DNA from 3 places in the Lentibacillus halophilus genome. Region 3 is predicted to be linked to each of the others. Evidence: riboswitches for the same ligand, from Rfam matches in the RefSeq annotation. Region 3 holds a riboswitch; each other region holds the start of a gene.
What was found. A riboswitch is a leader RNA that binds a small molecule or an ion and turns the genes downstream of it on or off. The one in region 3 is predicted to bind thiamine pyrophosphate.
Positions count from the first base shown of each region.

Region 1 (6,789 bases), 640 kb from region 3:
GGTGACATTGTTGCAGCGGCTCCCACACAAGCCAAACTGCATGCGGTTATGAAAGGTAAATCAGCACATGCCGGGTTGGCTCCGGAAAAAGGCATCTCCGCCATTACACTCGCGGCGAAAGCCATTGCCAAAATGCCACTCGGTCGTATTGATGACGAAACAACAGCCAATATAGGATGGTTTGAAGGTGGTAAACAGACCAATATTGTTGCTGATCATGTTGACATACTGGCTGAGGCAAGGTCGCTTGATCCAGTGAAAATGGAAAAGCAAGTAACCCATATGAAAGAAGCATTTGATTATGCGGCTTCAACGTATGGCGGCCACGCAGATGTAGATGTAGACATTGTGTATTCCGGCTTCAAACAGGGAGACGGTGATAAAGTGGTTGAGGTTGCCAAACAGGCCGCATCTTTCATAGGCCGTGAAAGCAACCTGCAGGCAAGTGGAGGCGGAAGTGATGCGAATGTTATCTCCGGATTGGGTATTCCCACTGTTAATTTGGCTGTTGGATATGAAGAGATTCATACAACGAATGAGCGGATTCCCGTTGAAGAATTAGTGAAGATAACCGAGCTTATCATTGCTATTATATCAGTTTCAGCAGATAGATAACGGTTAAAAAGGAACATAACGTCTGTTTTAGCTATGGTTTACTGGAAGAAAATTTATGTGAAGGAATGTCGCTTAATGGCACAACAGAGTTTAAAAAAAGCCAGGATTATATTCCATGTTGATATGAATTCATTCTATGCCTCAGTTGAGATGGCTTACAATCCACAACTGAAAGGAAAACCGTTGGCGATTGCCGGTAATCCTGAAGAACGAAAAGGAGTTGTTGTTACAAGCAGCTACGAGGCAAGAGCGAGAGGTGTCAAGACAACCATGCCGTTATGGAAGGCACAAAGACTATGTCCGGAGCTGATCGTTCGTCGCCCCGATTTTGACCGATATCGGTCCGTTTCCAAAAAAATGTTCCAAATGTTAGAAGACATCACTCCGTATATACAACCGGTGTCCATTGATGAAGGGTATATGGATGTGACCGGGACAGAGCAGTACAGAAGTCCCATTGAAATTGCCCAAAATCTGCAGCAAGCAATCAAAAATGAACTGGATGTACCTTGCAGTATCGGGATCGCCCCTAATAAGTTTTTAGCAAAGATGGCGTCTGATATGAAAAAACCGATGGGGATAACGATTTTACGGAAGCGGGACATTCAGGAAAAACTTTGGCCGATGCCCATCGAAGACATGTATGGGGTTGGCGAAAAAACGGCGTCTAAAATGCGCACCATAAATGTTAGCACCATCGGCGATCTTGCACAAAGTGATGGGTATCAACTCAAACAGCTATTCGGAATTAACGGCGAGCGACTGAAGAACAGAGCAAATGGTTTGGATGAGCGTTCGGTTGATCCGGATGCAGTGCATGAATTTAAAAGCATCGGCAGTTCACAGACATTACCTGCTGATACGGATGATGAAACCGAAATCAGCCAACTTATAGGAAAGATTGCTGAAAACGTGGAACGACGAATGAAACGAAAGCAGGCAGCAGGAAGAAGCATCCAGATTATGATCCGATACCATGATCGGACAACTGTTACCAGAAGCAAAAAACTGAACGATTATATCGAAAAAAAAGAAACCATTATGGATACAGCTGAGGAACTGTTTCAAAAGCATTGGAACCGGGAACCAATCCGGTTATTGGGGATCACGGTTCAGGAAACGGATGAAAAGCAAAACATCGCGAGGCAACTGGACTTATTCACATATGAGAAAGAAATGGAAAAAGAAAAACTTCAGATCACCATAGACCGACTGACCCGAAAATATGGAAAAGATACATTTAAACAAATGCAGGATGAAACGTCTCACGAGCTGCGCACCAGTTTTCAGAAGGATTTTCTTGATGACTATAAGAAATGATAGCTCAGTTGTTTGTGGATCTTTCTAAAACCTATTTTTCTCTGAATCATCAATAATATGACGAGCCTCTCCCATGAATCATCAGCGGTGGTACCTTCCATTAGCAGATTCAATGGTAATATGATAAAAATCGTCCGCCAGTTCCGTTTGCGGGAAAATGGTCCGGGCCTGCTTGAGAAGCATCTCTGCATCGGAGTTGCTCTGGTATCTCGACGATATATGCGTCAGGACAAGTTTGTTTACATTGCTTAGCCGGGCGAGCTGTGCCGCTTGGGTTGTGGTCGAATGAAAATAAGCGTGTGCCAAATCAGCCTTGTGTTTATCAAATGTAGCTTCATGAATAAGTACGTCCGAATGTGCTGCCAACGACCGGTAAGCCTCTGAAAAACGTGTGTCGCCCATGATCGTTACGATGCGCCCTTTTTTGTCCGGCCCGAGGAAATGATCACGCCGGATCACTCGCCCATTTCCCAACGTTACAAACTCGTTCTCTTTTATCTGCTGATAGACTGGTCCTGGCTTAATGCCCATTTTATCGAGTTTTTCAACGAGCAGCTTGCCTGGTTTATCCTTTTCTTTAATGCGGTAACCATAACTTTCTACGCCATGATCCAATTTTTGTGCTGTCACCGTAAAATTCGCATTATCATACACACAGCCTTCGTTGATCTCTACAATCTCAAGCGGATAGGTTAAATGAGTGCCGCTTACAGCAAGTGCTGTTTCAATAAAAGGTTTGATACCTTTTGGGCCATAGATGGTCAAAAGCTCATCACCACCCTGAAAAGACCGGCTGCTTAATAAGCCGGGCAATCCAAAAATGTGATCGCCATGCATATGGGTAATAAAAATTTTTGTGATTTTCCGTGGTTTGATACTGGTCCGTAAAATTTGGTGCTGTGTCGCTTCACCGCAATCAAACAGCCAAATACTGTTTTGCTCCTGCAATAATTTCAAAGCTATGCTGGAAACATTGCGTTCCTTGGATGGGACACCGGATCCGGTCCCCAGAAAAATGAGTTCCATATTATTGCCATCCTCGCTCATAGGAATACTTATACATTGATGACATATCATTCCGATTTTGAAGGGTGACAATGTTAAATAATCTGGTCATGGGATATCCTCCTGCGATGCTCATTAATTTTCGGTTCATTTCCGCTGCTCCAATGCGGTGTGTGGCACGTCGGTTATAATAGCGTCACAGCCTGATTGAAAACAGCGTCTCATAATGTCGGGACGATTGACAGTGTACACACGAAGGGGCATGTTCGCCTCATCGCTTTGCCTTAGAAGCCGTGGAGAAAGCAATCGATGGTTGATATGTAAAGACCCGGCTCCTAATTTTTCAGTGTATCCGACAAGATTTTTTGCCCTTTTGGATCTTAAGAAACCTATATTGGGTGAATCGCTGAGTAAACGTAATCGTTTGATACTGTGAGGATTCGATGTTGATAATATTGTCCGGTTAGTCAGCCGATACTGTTTCACTTGTTCATATACGAGATGTTCAAGATATTTATAATCGATTTTATTATTTTTCAGTTCAAGGTTTAAATATAATGATTTATTCCGAACCCAATTCAACAATGTCCCCAAAGTAAGAATAGAGACACCTGCATAGTCGGATGAAAACCACGATCCGGCGTCCAGCTTCTGTAGTTGTTCATAAGTGAAATTTTTAATGTATCCGTGACCATTGGTTGTCCGCTTAAGGTGCTCATCATGCATTAATACGGTTTCATTGTCTCTGGTAAGGTGTACATCGGTTTCAATACCTTCAGCCCCCAATTCATAGGCCAGTTTAAAGGAAGGCATGGTATTTTCCGGGGCCAGGCTGCTGGCACCCCTATGCGCAAAAATTGTCGTGGGCAATTCATTCACCTCTTATTTGATTGTGTTGCATTTCAGATGAGAAGTCAATATGAAAACATACCCATAATAACATTCTATTTTAGTCGCCAATTAACATCAAGGTTATTAATTGACATTTGCCAATATTATTGATAAATTAAAGTTAAACTATAATCGTTTTTCATTTCCACTGGGGGTGCCTTTTGAAAAGGCTGAGATCAAAGTGATAAACTTTGGGACCCTTAGAACTTGACGCGGTTAACACCGGCGTAGGGAAGTGGTGGGCTGAGATGGTTTATTTTAAAATAAAGCACACCAACCATTTTCCGATCCATTGAGGGAAGTGGTTTTTTGCGTTTTGCCGGGAATTCAGCAGGAGGGATAAAATGAAACAACATTATGATGTGATTATCGTTGGCGGGGGAATTATAGGAAATTCCATTGCCTATCAGCTGAGTAAACGAAATAAGCACGTTCTGATCATCGAAAAAGATGGACTGAATGAGAAGGCTTCCAGTGCGGCAGCAGGTATGTTAGGTGCACAGTCGGAGCTAGAAGGTGACAACCCGCTTTTTCAGCTGGCCCAAAAAAGCCGAGCTATGTTTCCTGAATTGGCTGAAGAATTACAATCCCTTTCCGGTATAGATATCGAACTCAAACAGAGCGGCATTTTAAAGGTAGCGCAAACAGACGATGAACGTGCCCATTTAGAATCGGTTGCAGCATTGCAGCAATCGATGGGGCAAGAAGCGGAATGGCTTTCGGCGGAAAAAATAAGGATGAAAGAACCGGAACTTTCTGATGCGGCTTTGGGCGGTTTTTATATACCTAATGACGGGCAAGTTTCCGCACCGCTATTATCTCAAGCGTTTGCTCAATCGGCAGCTGTTTTAGGGACAGATATCCTGGAACATATGAATGTGGACGATTTTTTACAGGAAGATAACCGTATCATCGGCGTAAAAACATCGTCTGACTCGTTTTATGCCAAAGAAGTAGTTGTTGCGGGAGGAGCATGGAGCAATGAAATCCTTCGAAAAGCCGGCGTATCACTTGATGTTCACCCTGTGAAAGGGGAGTGTTTTGCGGTGCGGCATGATCAACCAATTGTATCATCCAGCATCTTTTTGGAAAATGGCTATATTGTGCCAAAGTCTGGCGGAAGGATTATTATCGGAGCCACGCAAAAACCAGATGAATTCGATCAATCTGTTCAATTGCAGGGCGTATCAGGTCTGATAGAGAACGCCACAAACATTGTCCCAGCTTTACAGGAGGCCAGATGGGAAAATGCATGGGCTGGCATTCGTCCGCAAACAGGAGATGGATTACCTTATATTGGAAGACCTCCTCACGTCAATGGCTTATCGATTGCGGCCGGTCATTTCCGCAACGGAATTCTGCTTAGTCCGATTACAGGTATACGTGTAGCAGACTTGCTGGAAGATAAGCCAATCGATGCTGCGTTTGCGGTGGACCGTAAGCCTTTGGAGACGATAACGACGTGACATGGAAAGTTAAAAAGAGATTATGCACATGCTTAATATCATAATGGGCATGGATATCGGGTGTACAAAAACTGTTTTCGTGGTATAATGATTACAGATAGTCATATCATATTAAAAACCGCTCCATGTGCTGACATGGAACGGTACAATAGACCAACCCCAACAAGAGGGGATGGCACCATTGGGAATGAATCCCTCATGGCCGGGCTAAAGCACATGAGGGGTTATTTTTTATCGGACATGATCAACGCAATTAATACGCCGAAGGAAATCATCAGCGTTAATACATCGTTCATATCCATTGGCAACACCTCCCTTCCATGGGAAGTATCCCAGAAGAGAAGACGTGTGCCATAGTCCCTCATGTGAAGCCAGTCTATTGTAAAAATAATTATAACATATACGATCATATGTTCCTAGTGTAAAAATTTAAAGTGGATTCATTCACCTGTCATTCAGTAAAGGTCCTCACTATCAACAGTGTGCATAATCATGCTTGATGTCCTCCTATCTTTGAGCTTCGATCGATGGTAATGCCCGCTTTGGTATAGCTTGTAGCACGTAAAATGGCCGTGGGCCCGTATGCGGCTCGAATGTCATCCATTACATAACCGATATCTTTTTTTTGGGTCGTGTTGTCAAATAAACTCAATTGTTCATTTCCATCATCATCGTACAGATTGTTCAGTGTCACATATACATGTCTGATATCGCTTAGTCCATCATAAAATGTACTGAACAACTCCATGCAAACATGATACATGTCCATTGTACTGTTGGTTGACAGCGGAATGGATTTGGACCGACTGAATCCACCTCCTGATGTTTCGGAATAAGTTATGCCAAGGTGAATGGTTCGGCCGGCTTTGTTTGCTGTTCGCGCTCTTCTACACACTTCTTCGCACAAGTCGAGGATACAGACGGCGACATCATCTCCGGAATAATCGCGCAACAAAGAAATGCCGTGACCGAATCCTTTTTGCTCGGTTTTCGTGAAATGGCCAAGCACAGGGCTTAAGTCAATTCCCCAGGCATGCCAGTACAATTGTTCTCCCATAACGCCAAACCGTTTTCTTAATTGCTTGAACGGGAAACGAGCGAGCTGACCAAGGGTGATAATTCCCATTCGGTTCATATTGTGCTGCATTCGCCGGCCGATGCCCCAAATATCCTGGACCGGATGCGGCCACAGTTTTTCTTTGACATCGTCATATGTGCATTCCGCTATGCCTTCTTTTTTGGCGTATAAGTCCATCATCACTTTGGCCAGAAATTTATTGTCGCCTATTCCGATTGAACAAGTAATGCCGAAGTTTTCCAAAATATCCTGTTTAATGGAAGCGGCCATTTGCCACCGGGTACCGAATAATTTCTCCATTCCGTTCACCGTAACCCAGACTTCATCAACGGAATAGGGGTGAATCGCTTCTTTCGGGGCATATTGGTTCAGTAGTTTGGTGATTTCGATGGACACGTCCAGATAGTCGGCCAT
Region 1 covers NZ_AP043750.1:2,205,529-2,212,317, forward strand. Annotated here, with positions in the region: gene ACZ5Q7_RS10880 (M20/M25/M40 family metallo-hydrolase) at 1-615, shown strand, start outside; gene ACZ5Q7_RS10885 (DNA polymerase IV) at 691-1,935, shown strand; gene rnz (ribonuclease Z) at 2,017-2,961, opposite strand; gene ACZ5Q7_RS10895 (glycerophosphodiester phosphodiesterase) at 3,088-3,819, opposite strand; TPP riboswitch at 3,972-4,082, shown strand; gene thiO (glycine oxidase ThiO) at 4,176-5,297, shown strand; gene ACZ5Q7_RS10905 (DNA polymerase IV) at 5,788-6,789, opposite strand, start outside.
Region 1: another riboswitch for thiamine pyrophosphate. It lies ahead of thiO (glycine oxidase ThiO); the one in region 3 lies ahead of tenA (thiaminase II).

Region 2 (6,789 bases), 150 kb from region 3:
TTTACGGATTCTCATGTTCAATCACCTCCTTTCATGTCAGGTGCTGCTTCGTCAAACGCCGTCTCATGTGTTTGGTAATGCTCATGATATGCCACCCACTCTGGGTACACGTGTTTAAACGTTTCCATTAAGTCAGGATCAAATTGCGTCCCTTTATTGGAAACAATTTCTTCATACGCAACGTCCACGGGCAATGCAGTGCGATATGACCTCGAGGACGTCATCGCGTCAAACACGTCAGCAATGGTGATAACTCTGGTGAGGAAAGAGATTTCCGTACCTTTTAAGCCATCTGGATAACCTCTCCCATCCCAGCGTTCATGATGGTGTCTGATGACATCGAGGTTATCATCGATACCTTCCACTTCCTGAACAGCGTCAGCACCAACAACAGGATGCGTTTTAATCAGTTCAAACTCTTCGTCGGTGAGTTTGCCGGTTTTGGTCAAAATTGAATCGGGAATGTAAACTTTTCCTATATCGTGCAGCAAGCAAGCATAGTAAAAAGATTTTAATTCATCCGCTTGATATTTCCCCGTTGCTCTCGCTAGAGTCATGGCATATTGAGCCACCCGTTCGCTATGACCGCGTGTATAGTGATCTTTCAGCTCCAGTGTAGCAATAACCCCTTTAACAATGCCTTCAAGCTGTTTGTCATACGATATTTCCACCGCTGATACATACCTTATAAAACGGTGAAGCAGGATATAACCTATGATGGATAAAACAACAATTAACGTAATTGGCAATGTAACGACAAAATCCCTGAGAACGATACCTAAAACAATAAATTTAAAAATTGTGCCCAAGGATACGAGGTTGAAGAATGTTTTATTTACAAATATGGGAGCAAACAAGACTATGACAATTTCAATGATATTGCCGTTGCTGTATGTAGATTCAACTCCCCAATATATCCATATATCATTGATAATATTCATAATGGTGAACGTAATAAAATACATATACTTGATAATCCATGTTTTTTCCCGATGCATTAAATAAAAAGCGATGGGCAGTAAGCTTAATAAAATGATATACGTCCAATATCCCAAGCCATTGTTTAACACTTTTTGTGCCGATTCCCACGGCATTTCAGGCAATATTATATAATAAACTATGTCGTAAGAAAAATAAATAATATAAAAGATCCACAAAAACCATATGGTTGTTCGTCTTTCTTCATCTAGTAACGTCGATGCTTTTCTTAGCTCCGCCTGCATTTCGGTGTCCTTTCTATCTCACGTGTTCAATGTATTTAATTAATCACCGCCGCATGAATATTGAAAAAATTATATTTTATTAATAATAAATCATTTGTCGAGTTTTGTAAATAATATCCTTCGGTTAGGTTACGATTTAATTCGACACGATAGCATTGCCAACAACGGAAAAACATAGAAAAATAATAGAAAACCCTTTAAAACAAATTTTATCAGCATTCAGCAGTGATGGAAAAACGTAATCTGTCCTCACCTACTGAATGACATTCTTTAAACGGTTACGCCCACATTCCGTTTAATAGCATGACAGATAATCTCTTTATCCGATGTCGTCGATACGCACATCTAAAACATCTTCCAACTTAATCGTCGCACCATTATCCAGCCACAACTGTCTCTCATCTATTTTCGACACGGTTCCTTTACTCGTCAGAAAGTCCCGACCGTTGTAATGTTTTACTTCCACTGTCCGATGATAGTAAACAGCTTCTTGCAGTCGCGCATCCACGTCTTCTTTTTGCTGTTCATCCAATATCGGCTTCTCTTTATAATCCTGCTCCTTCCACATTTTCCGAAGCAATTCTTCGTGTTCCGGCATCATCATAGCCGTCCATTTTTTGCTCCCACGATCATAAATATTACTCATATCGATCCCTCCATGGAACATGTGTTCTTAATATAACAAATCTTATTCTCTTTTTCAACTCTCGTTACCAAACGGATCATTGACATTTACGAATTTTTGTGATAATTTAACGTTAACAATCAAAATTAAATACGATTATTGATTTGCTCTAGGGGTGCCCTTCAAAAGGGCTGAGATCAAAGTAATGAACTTTGGGACCCATTGAACTTGAGACGGTTAAAACCGGCGTAGGGATGTGGCAATGTTACAAACGTTAATCCATCATACGAACACAAACCACTTTCCGGCCGGTCTTCGGAAAGTGGTTTTTTGTGTTGGCCGGATATGTACCAATCGCTTCGGGGGAGGTGATACGCTATTGCTGAGTTGCATGTCATTTCAACAGGACAGCAGTCGCCTGAAGAACTTCTGGGCATTTTAGAACAGATACACCCCTTTACGGACTACATCCATCTTCGGGAAAAGACGTGGACGGATCATGACTGGGAAAAAGCGATGGATTCTTTGACACAACGCGGTATACCGTCACAAAAGATCATCATAAATCAACGAATCGACATCGCACACAGGATGAAAGCAAAAGGGGTTCAGCTGACACACCAAAGCATCGATCCAGCAACGGCCAAACATTCTTACGGGCACTTGCGGATAGGCTGCTCGGTTCACTCGGTCAGTGAGGCGGTAACGGCCGAAAACAGCGGTGCGGATTATCTCGTGTATGGTCACATCTTTGCGAGCGCCTCCAAGCCGGACCTGACGCCTAAAGGACTGCAAAAGCTGACGAACGTCACTCAAAATACATCTGTTCCGGTGATAGCGATCGGCGGCATAACACCAGAGAATACACCGGATGTTCTCGCCTCCGGAGCCAGCGGTATCGCCGTACTGTCCGGCATACTGCTGGATCCGGACCCGCTGGAAGCAATCCAACGGTATCAACACCAATTACATGATTAAGGAGGTCAAATGTTGGAACTCACGGTAAACGGTAATAGAACACAAGTACCAGAACACGTGAAAACCATATCAGATGTGAAACAACATTTTCATATCGAGAATCAAGCCATGATTGTCGAGCATAATGGCGAAATATTGGATAAGTCGGCTCACACCGAACAAGAAGTAGCCGACGGAGACAAAGTCGAATTAGTTCAATTTGTTGGAGGTGGCTGAATGTTAACCATAGGCGATAAGCAATTTAATTCCCGTTTATTTCTGGGAACAGGCAAATACCCTGATTTTGATACGCAAAAAGCAGCGGTTGATGTCTCTGAAACAGACGTATTGACGTTTTCCGTGCGTCGAATGAATATTTTTGAACCGTCGCAGCCAAATTTTCTGGAAAAACTGGATGTGGAACAATACAGTTTGCTGCCGAACACAGCCGGTGCTAAAACGGCACAGGAAGCCGTTCGGACGGCAAAATTGGCCAACGCTTCGGGACTTTGTGACATGGTCAAAGTGGAAGTGATCGGCTGTGATAAAACGTTGCTGCCCGACCCGGTGGAAACGTTAAAAGCAACGGAAGAATTAGTCAAAGAAGGCTATACCGTGCTGACTTATACGTCCGATGATGTCGTGCTGGCACAAAAACTGGAGGAAGCCGGTGCCCATGCAGTTATGCCCGGTGCCTCCCCTATTGGATCCGGCCAGGGAATTATTAACCCACTTAATTTGAGTCTGATCGTTGAGCAAGCCAACGTCCCCGTGATCGTGGATGCCGGCATCGGATCGCCTCAGGATGTGGTAACGGCCATGGAACTCGGTTCAGATGGGGTGTTGCTGAACTCGGCCGTATCAGCGGCAGCAGACCCAGTCAAAATGTCTGAAGCAATGAAGCTCGCCGTAAAATCCGGCCGACTCGGCTATGAAGCAGGGCGCATTCCGAAGAAACGCTATGCAACAGCGAGCAGCCCAATGGAAGGAATCAGTGTCTAATGTTCGAACGCTATTCAAGACAAATGTTATTCTCCGGTATTCAAGAAGAGGGACAGCGCTTAATCAGGAATAAACACGTCCTCGTCATCGGAGCCGGTGCGCTGGGAACCGGCAATGCGGAAATCCTCGTCCGGTCCGGTATCGGTAAACTTACCATCGTCGACCGGGATTACGTTGAATGGAGTAATTTGCAACGCCAGCAATTGTATACAGAGGACGACGCGAAAAATTATATCCCGAAAGTTGTTTCTGCTAAAGAACGGCTGGAGGCCATCAATAGTGAGGTCACCATTGAAGGGCACATTGCTGATGTGACTCCGGAAGAAATGGAACAATTCGTGCCGGGCGTTGATTTAATTATGGACGCAACGGACAATTTTGAAATCCGCATGATTATCAATGATGCCTCACAAAAGCATGACATACCATGGATTTATGGATCCATTGTTGCCAGTTACGGGGTTAGTTACACCGTTCTTCCAGGAACGACCCCATGCCTGCATTGCCTGATGGGTGACATTCCGCTCGGCGGGCTAACCTGTGACACAGGCGGCGTGATCAGCCCAGTCGTCCAGTTAGTGGTCGGACACCAAACAGCGGAGGCTCTGAAAATCCTGACGGAAAACTGGGACTCCTTGCGTCAGGAACTGATTTCGTTTGATGTATGGGCCAATCACCATTCATCCATTAACGTCCAGCAGCTGAAAAAGGACGATTGCCCATCATGTGGCACAGACGCCATGTATCCATTTCTTTCTGCCGGCGACCATACGAAAACAGAAGTGCTCTGCGGACGTGATACGGTACAGATTCGCCCGCCTTCCAAAGAAGAACGAGACTTGGATGTCGTTGCTGCCAACCTTTCTGAACTCGGCAGCGTCAACCATAATACATTTTTGCTGCAGTTTAAAACAGACACCAATCGATTGGTCCTGTTTAAAGATGGCCGTGTGCTTGTTCATGGAACCAACGATGCCGCCAAAGCCAAATCGCTTTATCACCGGTATTTGGGGTGAAACAGGTGTCTTATAAAACGGGGCTAGGACAAAAGACGTTTAGTCAAAGAAAAATCCGAACTATGATTCACAAATAATCTGAATCAGTTCGGATTTTTCATTTAGCGTAGGAAAAACACGGAGACTCCTGCGGGATGAAAAAGCCTAGATGAGACCCCGCAGTCCGATAAGCACAAAGCAAAGCTTCCATGAGTAGGCTTCGACGAATAAGCTTGCAACGCGACGAGCACGAGGAGGCTCAGCAGCGCCCGCGGCAAAGAAGACACTGTGAAAGCGACCAAAGGAAGCTTGAACAGATGTCGCGCTTGTGCCTGGTAAGGTGAAAGCGCAGTGTTTTTCCGAAGCGGTGACTACTTCTCAAATATATCGTTCGTGTTTAGAAGTGATTTGTTTAGTTATGTCCCAGCCTCACCGTTTTTATGTTGCGATTTCCACGATCAGACCACGTGCGTTTACCTTTCTTTCCACTTCCTGTAACATCGCACTGGGACAAGTTCGTATTCATATCCAAATGAAGGATTACTCGTCTTCTTTTAAAACTCCGGCTTCTTTATAATATTTTTTGGCGCCATCATGAAGTGGAACACCGCTCAATTCGGTTGTGGCTTCCTCAATGTCCATCTGTTCAACGATGGCATGGGAATCTTTCAGCTTGTCAAGGTTTTCCCAAAATGTTTTCGTCATATTATAAATGGTTTCATCATCCATGGATGCATCAGTCATAAGCATCATTTTAATCCCAAGCGTCTCAACGTCCTTCTCCTGATTGTCATACGTGCCAGCCGGAATCGTTACTTCGGAGTACCACGGGTATTCGTCCATCAAGGACGTGCGAACGTCTTTGTCAATGCCAATCAGTTTGCCACCAGCTGTGGAAGTCATTTCCGTAACAGCAGATGTTGGTAAACCTGCTTGAATTAAGGCACCATCTATCTGTTTGTTTCTCATTAAATCAATCGCTTCCGTGAAACCGACATAGTTCTCCTTAATACCGTCCGGATAATCAATACCATACTCAGGAAGGATGATGCTCGTTTCCACCTCTGGGGTGCTTCCAACAGCTCCCGGTGCAAACTTTCGCCCTTCCAGATCAGCCACTGACTCCACGCCGGATTCTTCACGAACGACAAATTGGTTTGGGTTATAATAAAGGCCTGCCATAATACGAACGTCATCGTACTTGCGATCTTTAAACCCGCGCTTGCCATTGTATGCTTCCCATATAATGCCAGCTGTTGCAAATGAAATTTGTCCTTGTCCCTTTTTCAGCATATTCAAATTCTCAACTCCCCCGTTGGAGGCTTGAGCCGTGACACGAACATTGTCCATTTGGTTGTTCCATACATTGGCCATCGCAGACCCTAATGGATAAATCGTACCTGTCGTACTTGCTGTCGGGAAGTTCATTTCTTGCACTCCGGACGATTTTCCGGATGATTCATTGTCACCGTTGCCTCCGCATGCGGCCATTAGAATGGTAATCGCTGCCAGAGAAACAGTTATTAACATCTTTCGGGATAAACATTTAGTCATTGGGATAACATCCTTTCTCTCGTTGATACGTCATGATTTTTATTTTTAATGATATATAATTGCCAAACGGATACAATTAAAATAATACTAAGGCCCAAACTGTTAGACCAAACGCCGGGAGCCATCATACAGAATCCTGCGCCGATAAGAAGTATGCGCTGGATGATAGAATCGCGGATAAAAAGCCAGCCCTGCAGTCCAGATGCCAGTGCCACTGCTCCAATCGTCGCGGTGACTGCCGGCAGAATACCACTCATAAGCTCTGTCGGATCAAGCAGGAGGTTCGGCTCAAAAATAAAGAAAAATGGAAGTATGAACCCTGTAAGAGCAAGCTTGACAGCCGTTAAAGAGACTTTATTCTGATTCGAATCCGCTATACCGGAAGCCACATAGGACGCAAGCGCCACTGGCGGCGTAATGTTTGATAGACACG
Region 2 covers NZ_AP043750.1:2,698,848-2,705,636, forward strand. Annotated here, with positions in the region: gene ACZ5Q7_RS13335 (HD-GYP domain-containing protein) at 18-1,223, opposite strand; gene ACZ5Q7_RS13340 (YolD-like family protein) at 1,543-1,869, opposite strand; TPP riboswitch at 2,010-2,120, shown strand; gene ACZ5Q7_RS13345 (thiamine phosphate synthase) at 2,236-2,826, shown strand; gene thiS (sulfur carrier protein ThiS) at 2,836-3,042, shown strand; gene ACZ5Q7_RS13355 (thiazole synthase) at 3,043-3,807, shown strand; gene ACZ5Q7_RS13360 (thiazole biosynthesis adenylyltransferase ThiF) at 3,807-4,823, shown strand; gene ACZ5Q7_RS13365 (TAXI family TRAP transporter solute-binding subunit) at 5,343-6,356, opposite strand; gene ACZ5Q7_RS13370 (TRAP transporter permease) at 6,353-6,789, opposite strand, start outside.
Region 2: another riboswitch for thiamine pyrophosphate. It lies ahead of ACZ5Q7_RS13345 (thiamine phosphate synthase); the one in region 3 lies ahead of tenA (thiaminase II).

Region 3 (6,789 bases):
TTGTTTTAAGAGGAACGGAGATTAAATCCATTCGTGCCGGGCGCATTAATCTGAAGGACTCTCACGCCCGCATTGATCGCAATGGGGAGTTGCAGTTAGTCAACATGCATATTGCGCCATATGAGCAGGGCAATCAGTTTAATCACGATCCCACCCGGTCGCGCAAATTGCTCCTGCACCGTAAAGAAATTGACAAACTGATCGGTCACATTCAACAAAAAGGCTACTCCCTCGTTCCATTGAAAGTTTATATTAAGAATGGTGTTGCAAAAGCGCTTATCGGAGTAGGGAAAGGGAAAAAGAAATACGATAAGCGGGAAGACTCGAAACGGAAGCAAATGAAACGTGATGCTGATCGTGCTATTAAGGAAAGCATGAAGTGATCACCAGTTTCAGTTGACTTTTGCTTCAGACGTGTTATAATAAAACTAGTCGCAATGGCGACATTAAATGAATAGTGCTCGTTCCTTCCAGGCGCATTCTCCATCTTTTGAATATGGGGGCGTTACGGATTCGACAGGGATGGATCGAGCTCGGACTGCGCGTCGAGGTTACGTCTCGTAAAACGTTATCGCTAAATATAAACGGCGAAGATAACGAAGAACCTGCTTTAGCAGCTGCCTAAGCAGTGCTAAAGCGATCCTTCCTGCCATCGCTCGCGTGGCAGATTGAAGGGTCTCAAATGAAGCGGGCTATTCCTTCATCCACCGTCTGAGGATGTTGGCTGAAACGAATCAGACTAGCTGTCCGGAAGCCCGTTGGCAGGCTGAAGGATATGCGAATCACAATATGCTAACTATGCGTGTAGACGTCCGGGTGGCGATATCTCTGGACGTGGGTTCGATTCCCACCGTCTCCACCAATACATATGTTGGTGGTTTTTTAATGTTTTGACATTTGGCATCACATATTTCATATATTGTAATGAAATGGAGTTAAAAAAGTGACGAATGATGCCAATAAATATCCGATACCGAATCCCCTGTTGGTCATGCTTCCGTGACTGTTTCAAAGGGGATTTTTTGCTTGATTATATAACATGTCATAAAAGAATTCTTATCAGATGGAGGTGCATTCATTGGATTCATCAGATATTATCGCTAAGCTTAAACAGCATGAACCATCCATTCTTGGGCGGGAAAAATACCGGGAATATGGTGTTTTGATTCCACTCATAGAAACTGAGCAAGGGGAGACTCATGTTTTATTTGAGGTGAGAGCCATGACCATGCGCAGCCAGCCGGGAGATGTATGTTTTCCGGGTGGCAAGATGGACGGTTATGATGAGGATGAGCAGCAATGTGCCATCAGGGAAACATCGGAGGAATTGGGACTTGACTCCTCAGCCATACGGGACGTGTTTCAACTGGATTATCTTATTTCTGAATCGCGGATTGTTTATCCGTTTGTTGGACGAATCATGCAACCGCAACAAATGAGCCCAAATGAATCGGAAGTGGAACGGATCTTTACCGTGCCGCTGTCTTTTTTTTTGCATAGCGAGCCGGAGATCTATCAAGTTGCGTATCATCCTGTGCCTGAGAAGGACTTCCCATTTGAACTCATTCAAGGCGGTAAAAACTATAACTGGAACGCACGTAGCAGAGACGAACTTTTCTATCAATACAACGGGAATGTCATTTGGGGCATGACGGCGCTGATTATAAACCATTTCGTTCACCTGATACAGGCTGCGGATAAGACGCGGACAGAGGGATGATCAACGGAACGATACCTTACCCGCATGCCGCTATATCCCGCTATCCCAGTGCGACATCGAGTATCATCATAATGGTAAAACCGAACATGATACTCATGGAGGCGAGGTCGGTATTTCCATTTTCCTGCGACCCCGGAATAACTTCTTCAGCCACAACGAAAATCATCGCACCTGCAGCAAAACTTAATGCATAAGGCAACAGGGGTTGCATAATGGTGACGGCGAGTGCTCCGATGATTCCGGCGATGGGTTCGACGACGCCGGATGCCTGCCCGTAGGCGAAACTTTTTCCCCGGGACATTCCTTCACGTCGGAGCGGCATCGACACGGCCAATCCTTCAGGAAAGTTCTGAATGCCGATACCGAGCGCCAGCGCAATGGCTCCTCCTAGCGACGCGGTCGGCAAATCGGCGGCAATGGCTCCGAACGCGACACCAACCGCAAGTCCTTCCGGAATATTATGCAGTGTGATAGCTAAAACAAGAAGTGTACTGCGTCTTTTTCTGTCCGGATTGATCCCTTCAGCCTCATCCATAGCTAACCCGGGATGAAGATGCGGGAGCAGTTTATCGGATGCCCAGAGGAAAACGCCGCCAAGCAAAAACCCTATTGCGGCTGGAGCCCATGCCGGTAAGGGTCCGCCTTCCGCCTTTTCCAATGCCGGTGACAGCAGGGACCAAAAACTTGCAGCAATCATGACACCCCCGGCAAAGCCGAGCATACTATCCATGAAACGCTGATGGAAGCCTCTCGTTGCAAAAACGAGCGCGGCACCGAGTGCGGTCATGCCCCATGTAAAAAGTGTGGCAATGGTTGCCTGTGCGATCGGGTTTAAATCCAAAAAATAATCAAACATGATGAATGGTCTCCTTCTTTTGTTTCTTCACTAACAAACTATGTTTAATTAATGAAAACTTGATTCAAGTAACTATTTTTATTTTGCATAGCCTTAAAAGTTTACCTCAGGAAACTTTTATTGGTTTCAGAAACATAGTACAATCATTACCATCCCATGTCAATTATAGGATCTGTCTATTGAAAAAAATCATACCGCTTGGCATCTCTATGACCGTTGTCCACAAAAAACTTCCTCTTAGGTTGTCAGGCAGACACAAAAGAGGAAGTTTCCAGCTGTTGTTAGACGGTTTGTGCAACAGGCCACATGGATATATTTTCTGCCATATCCCAAAACATATACTCAAAGTAACTCGTTTTGACGACGATTTCCTCCAATTCTTTTAGTTCGTGTTCCGGTTTGTCTTTCCCGATGTCGTCAATTAGATCAATGCAGTTTTTGGCAATGTTGGCAAACGCGTCAGATGAATACATTTTGACCCAGTTGCCATATAACTCATGTTCGGTACCATTTGGCCATGTGGCAAGTTCGTTTCCGATAAAGTTATAACTCCATGCGCAGGCAAGAACCGCTGCGATTGCGTTTTCAACACCGCCGCTCTGCGCTTTGTTCAACATATAGCTTGTATAGGCAGTGACAGTGGCGGATGGTTCGGTTGCTTCCAATTCATCTTTTGTAATACCGAATTTGGATGCGTATTCCCGGTGTAAATCCATTTCTTCGTTCATGGTCCCGTGCAGAAGATTGGCGAAAATGGTCATCGTCTTTAAGTCACGCGCTTTTGATGCCCCGATGGCGAAAATGCGCGAGTACTCCATTAAGTAAATGTAGTCCTGTTTCATAAAATGCTTAAACTTTTCCACATCGAGCGTTCCGTCCCCAATCCCTTTGACAAAGGGGTGCTCCAAATACGAGTTCCATAAAGGCTCCACCCGTTTAAAAATACGATCGCTGAACGATTGTTCCAAAATAAAAACTCCTCTCTTAATCACTAAGAGGGAGCAGTTTCTTATGTACTCGGTAACTATCGCCATTGGATAGTGTGGCGAATCATACAATCATCTCCACTTCCCTACGCCAGTATGAACTGGATCAGGTTCAAAGGGTCAAGTCTTACCTTTCTCAGCAGCGAAATGCTCCCCTAGTGTCGTTGTTTTATTATTGTATTTGATTCAATCAAAACATATAACGTTATGCGTGTCAATATATTTGTCAAAATTTTTACTCATTGGATCAATGGGTGTCATTTGCCACGTGTTCAACGCGTTATGCTATGATGTATACAATGACCAGGCTGAAAGTGGGGAAAGGATGCAGTATTCAACAGACGGGCGAATGACGAGGATCAACCGTAGCGATAGAGAGCAGGAACAAGCTGTTGCCAAAAAGTTTTACGCAGACTATCGATACGTATGGCAAACATTGGTCGCACACGTACAGAATCAAACGACGGCGTACGGTGCGCCGGTGATGTTTGAAACCATACAAAAGCTTCTCAACCGATTGCTCGTTGTTTGTTTTTGTGAAGATAACCATTTGCTGTCAAACAATCGATTGCGTCATCTTGTGCAAGCGGCCAAACAGTCGTCGGACGACAGCGGTACCGGAATATGGTGTCGACTGAAAGAACTGTTTTTTTCGATGAATCAAGACAACTTCAATCGATTGAATGGTGAGTTATTTCAAGTCGATCCGGTACTGGACCAAATCATTATTCAAGACCATATGTTCTGCCTGGTTGAAAACATAACGAGATACGACTTTTCCACAGACGTTAGCGTCAATATACTCGGCTATGTATTTGAACAATCGATGAACGATCTGGAAAAAATAAAATCGGATATGACAGAGGCCCCGGGGCAGGGGAGACGAAAGAAAGAGGGGATATTCTACACATCCCCCGATGTTACCAAGCGATTGCTGGACGAAACATTACAGCGATGGATGGATGATAGAAAACGGGAATTGCAAGCGGTATCCCGATCACACCTTTACGATCAACTTCAGAAACAATTGCAATCTGTTACCATATTGGACCCGGCTGCGGGCAGTGGTGCTTTTTTGAACATGGCGCTGGACAGTGTCGTGTCAGAATGGGAAACAATCCATAAAAAACGCCAGGAAACACAAGACGGACAAGTAAATATAACCGATATCAGCCGATATATCGTAAATCATAATTTGTTCGGTGTTGACCGGAATGATGAGAGCATTGAGATAGCTAAATGGTCGCTATGGTTAAAAACAGCGACTACATATGATGAATTAACGTCACTTGATGCTCATTTGCAAACGGGAAATTCAATTATCGATCAACCGGATGTCTCGGATGAGGCATTCGACTGGCATCAGGCATTTCCGGACGTCATGAATGCGGGCGGATTTGATATCATTATCGGCAATCCTCCGTATGTCTTTACCAGAGATAACGGGTTCAGTGATGATGAAAAAGCCTACTTTAACAGCCATTATGATTTAGTGGACTATCAAATGAATACCTATTTATTATTTATAGAACGGTCGTATCATTTGTTAAAAGAAGGCGGGTGGTTTGCGTTTATTGTTCCTAATACGTGTTTGACGATTGATTCATGTAAGAAAATGCGTCGTTTTCTGCTGGAGCAGACGGGTCATTTAAAAATCATTAATATATACGACCGGATGTTTGAACAGGCCGGTGTTGATACATGTTTTATTATTTTTCAAAAACGTACACCGACAACTGTCAAGCTTGGGGAGTTTACTGACGGTCATGTCACAATTGTTGCCGACGTGGAGCCGGATGAATTAACGGATGAGCAAAGTATTATAAATATATCACTCATGAAAAACAAACAAGCTGTGGAATTGATGAAAAAAATTGAAAACACCAGTTTGGATCTGGGCTCCGTTGCGACTGTCAAGTCAGGATTGGTGGCTTATGAGGTTGGTGAAGGCATTCCGGTTCAGACAAAAGAAATGAAAGAAAATCGAGTCTATCACAGTGATTATCAAGTTGATGACACCTACTGGCGATACCTCGATGGGCGTGATGTTTGCCGGTATCATCTGAATTGGGGAGGGAAGTGGCTTCAATACGGTGCTAATCTGGCTGCCAAACGGCAAAAAGAGCTATTCACGAAACCAAGAATTTTAGTCAGACAGATCCCCTCTCAAGCAATGTATGCGATTCATGCTGTCTACACGGAAAAAGCGCTATTAAATGATCGCAATGCCAATAACATCATCGACTGCCGTATGGATCCCTTGTTTTTATTGGGTGTGATTAATTCCACTGTGATGACGTTTTGGTTTATGAATAAATTTGACAAATTTCAGCGAAAAACATTTCCGCAATTGAAGGTGAAGGATCTGAAAATGTTCCCTGTACCGGATGTTTCCGAACAAAAGCAAAAACGTATTTCCCAATTCGTGGAACAGATGCTGCACGTTCAACGTGATAAAAATACGGATGAATGGAATGAAGAGGAAGCCCGGTTAAATAAACAGATCGATCAGTGGATAGCAGATGCGTTTGGTCTAAGCGAGGAAGAAATCAAACGAATGGAAGCGAATCTGGCAGAAAGTGTGAATTAAGCTTTTGGGAGGCTTACGTTATTTGTGATATACTGATTTAAATGATTTGAAGGAGTCGTTGCTATGGCCAGTGGATCGCATGAATACTAGAATGGAGCAGATATAGTGTGAACCAACCTTCTGTAGGTATGTGCAGAGGGTTGGTTCAATGCTCGTCACATCATTTTAAAGGACGTAACCATACACGCAAATAAAGTGACATAGACTGCCGACTAAAATGAATATGTGAAAAATCTCGTGAAATCCCATGTGTTTAAATGAGAGAAATTGTGGTTTCTGCCAATATATTAACGCACCGATCGTGTAAAATACCCCGCCGAGAATGAGCATCAGCAACCCGTTAGTGCCAATGATTGGTGCAAGCGCCGGGATGTAAAAAATAGCGACCCAGCCCATTCCTACATACAATGCGGTTGACAGCCACCTGGGTGCGTGGAACCAGACAAGCTTAAAGGTAACCCCCATGAACGCTAGTCCACTTATAACGGCAAATAAAATCCATCCCACCGTGCCGCTTAAACTGATCAGGCACAACGGGGTATACGTGCCGGCAATCAGGACAAAAATCATGGAATGGTCAACGCGACGTAAAAAAGCGATAATATGGTCGCGTGCAACAACCATATGGTATGTCGCA
Region 3 covers NZ_AP043750.1:2,850,149-2,856,937, reverse strand. Annotated here, with positions in the region: gene smpB (SsrA-binding protein SmpB) at 1-383, shown strand, start outside; RNA gene ssrA (transfer-messenger RNA) at 499-862, shown strand; gene ACZ5Q7_RS14090 (NUDIX hydrolase) at 1,079-1,720, shown strand; gene ACZ5Q7_RS14085 (ZIP family metal transporter) at 1,761-2,576, opposite strand; gene tenA (thiaminase II) at 2,858-3,544, opposite strand; TPP riboswitch at 3,629-3,729, opposite strand; gene ACZ5Q7_RS14075 (Eco57I restriction-modification methylase domain-containing protein) at 3,888-6,152, shown strand; gene trhA (PAQR family membrane homeostasis protein TrhA) at 6,318-6,789, opposite strand, start outside.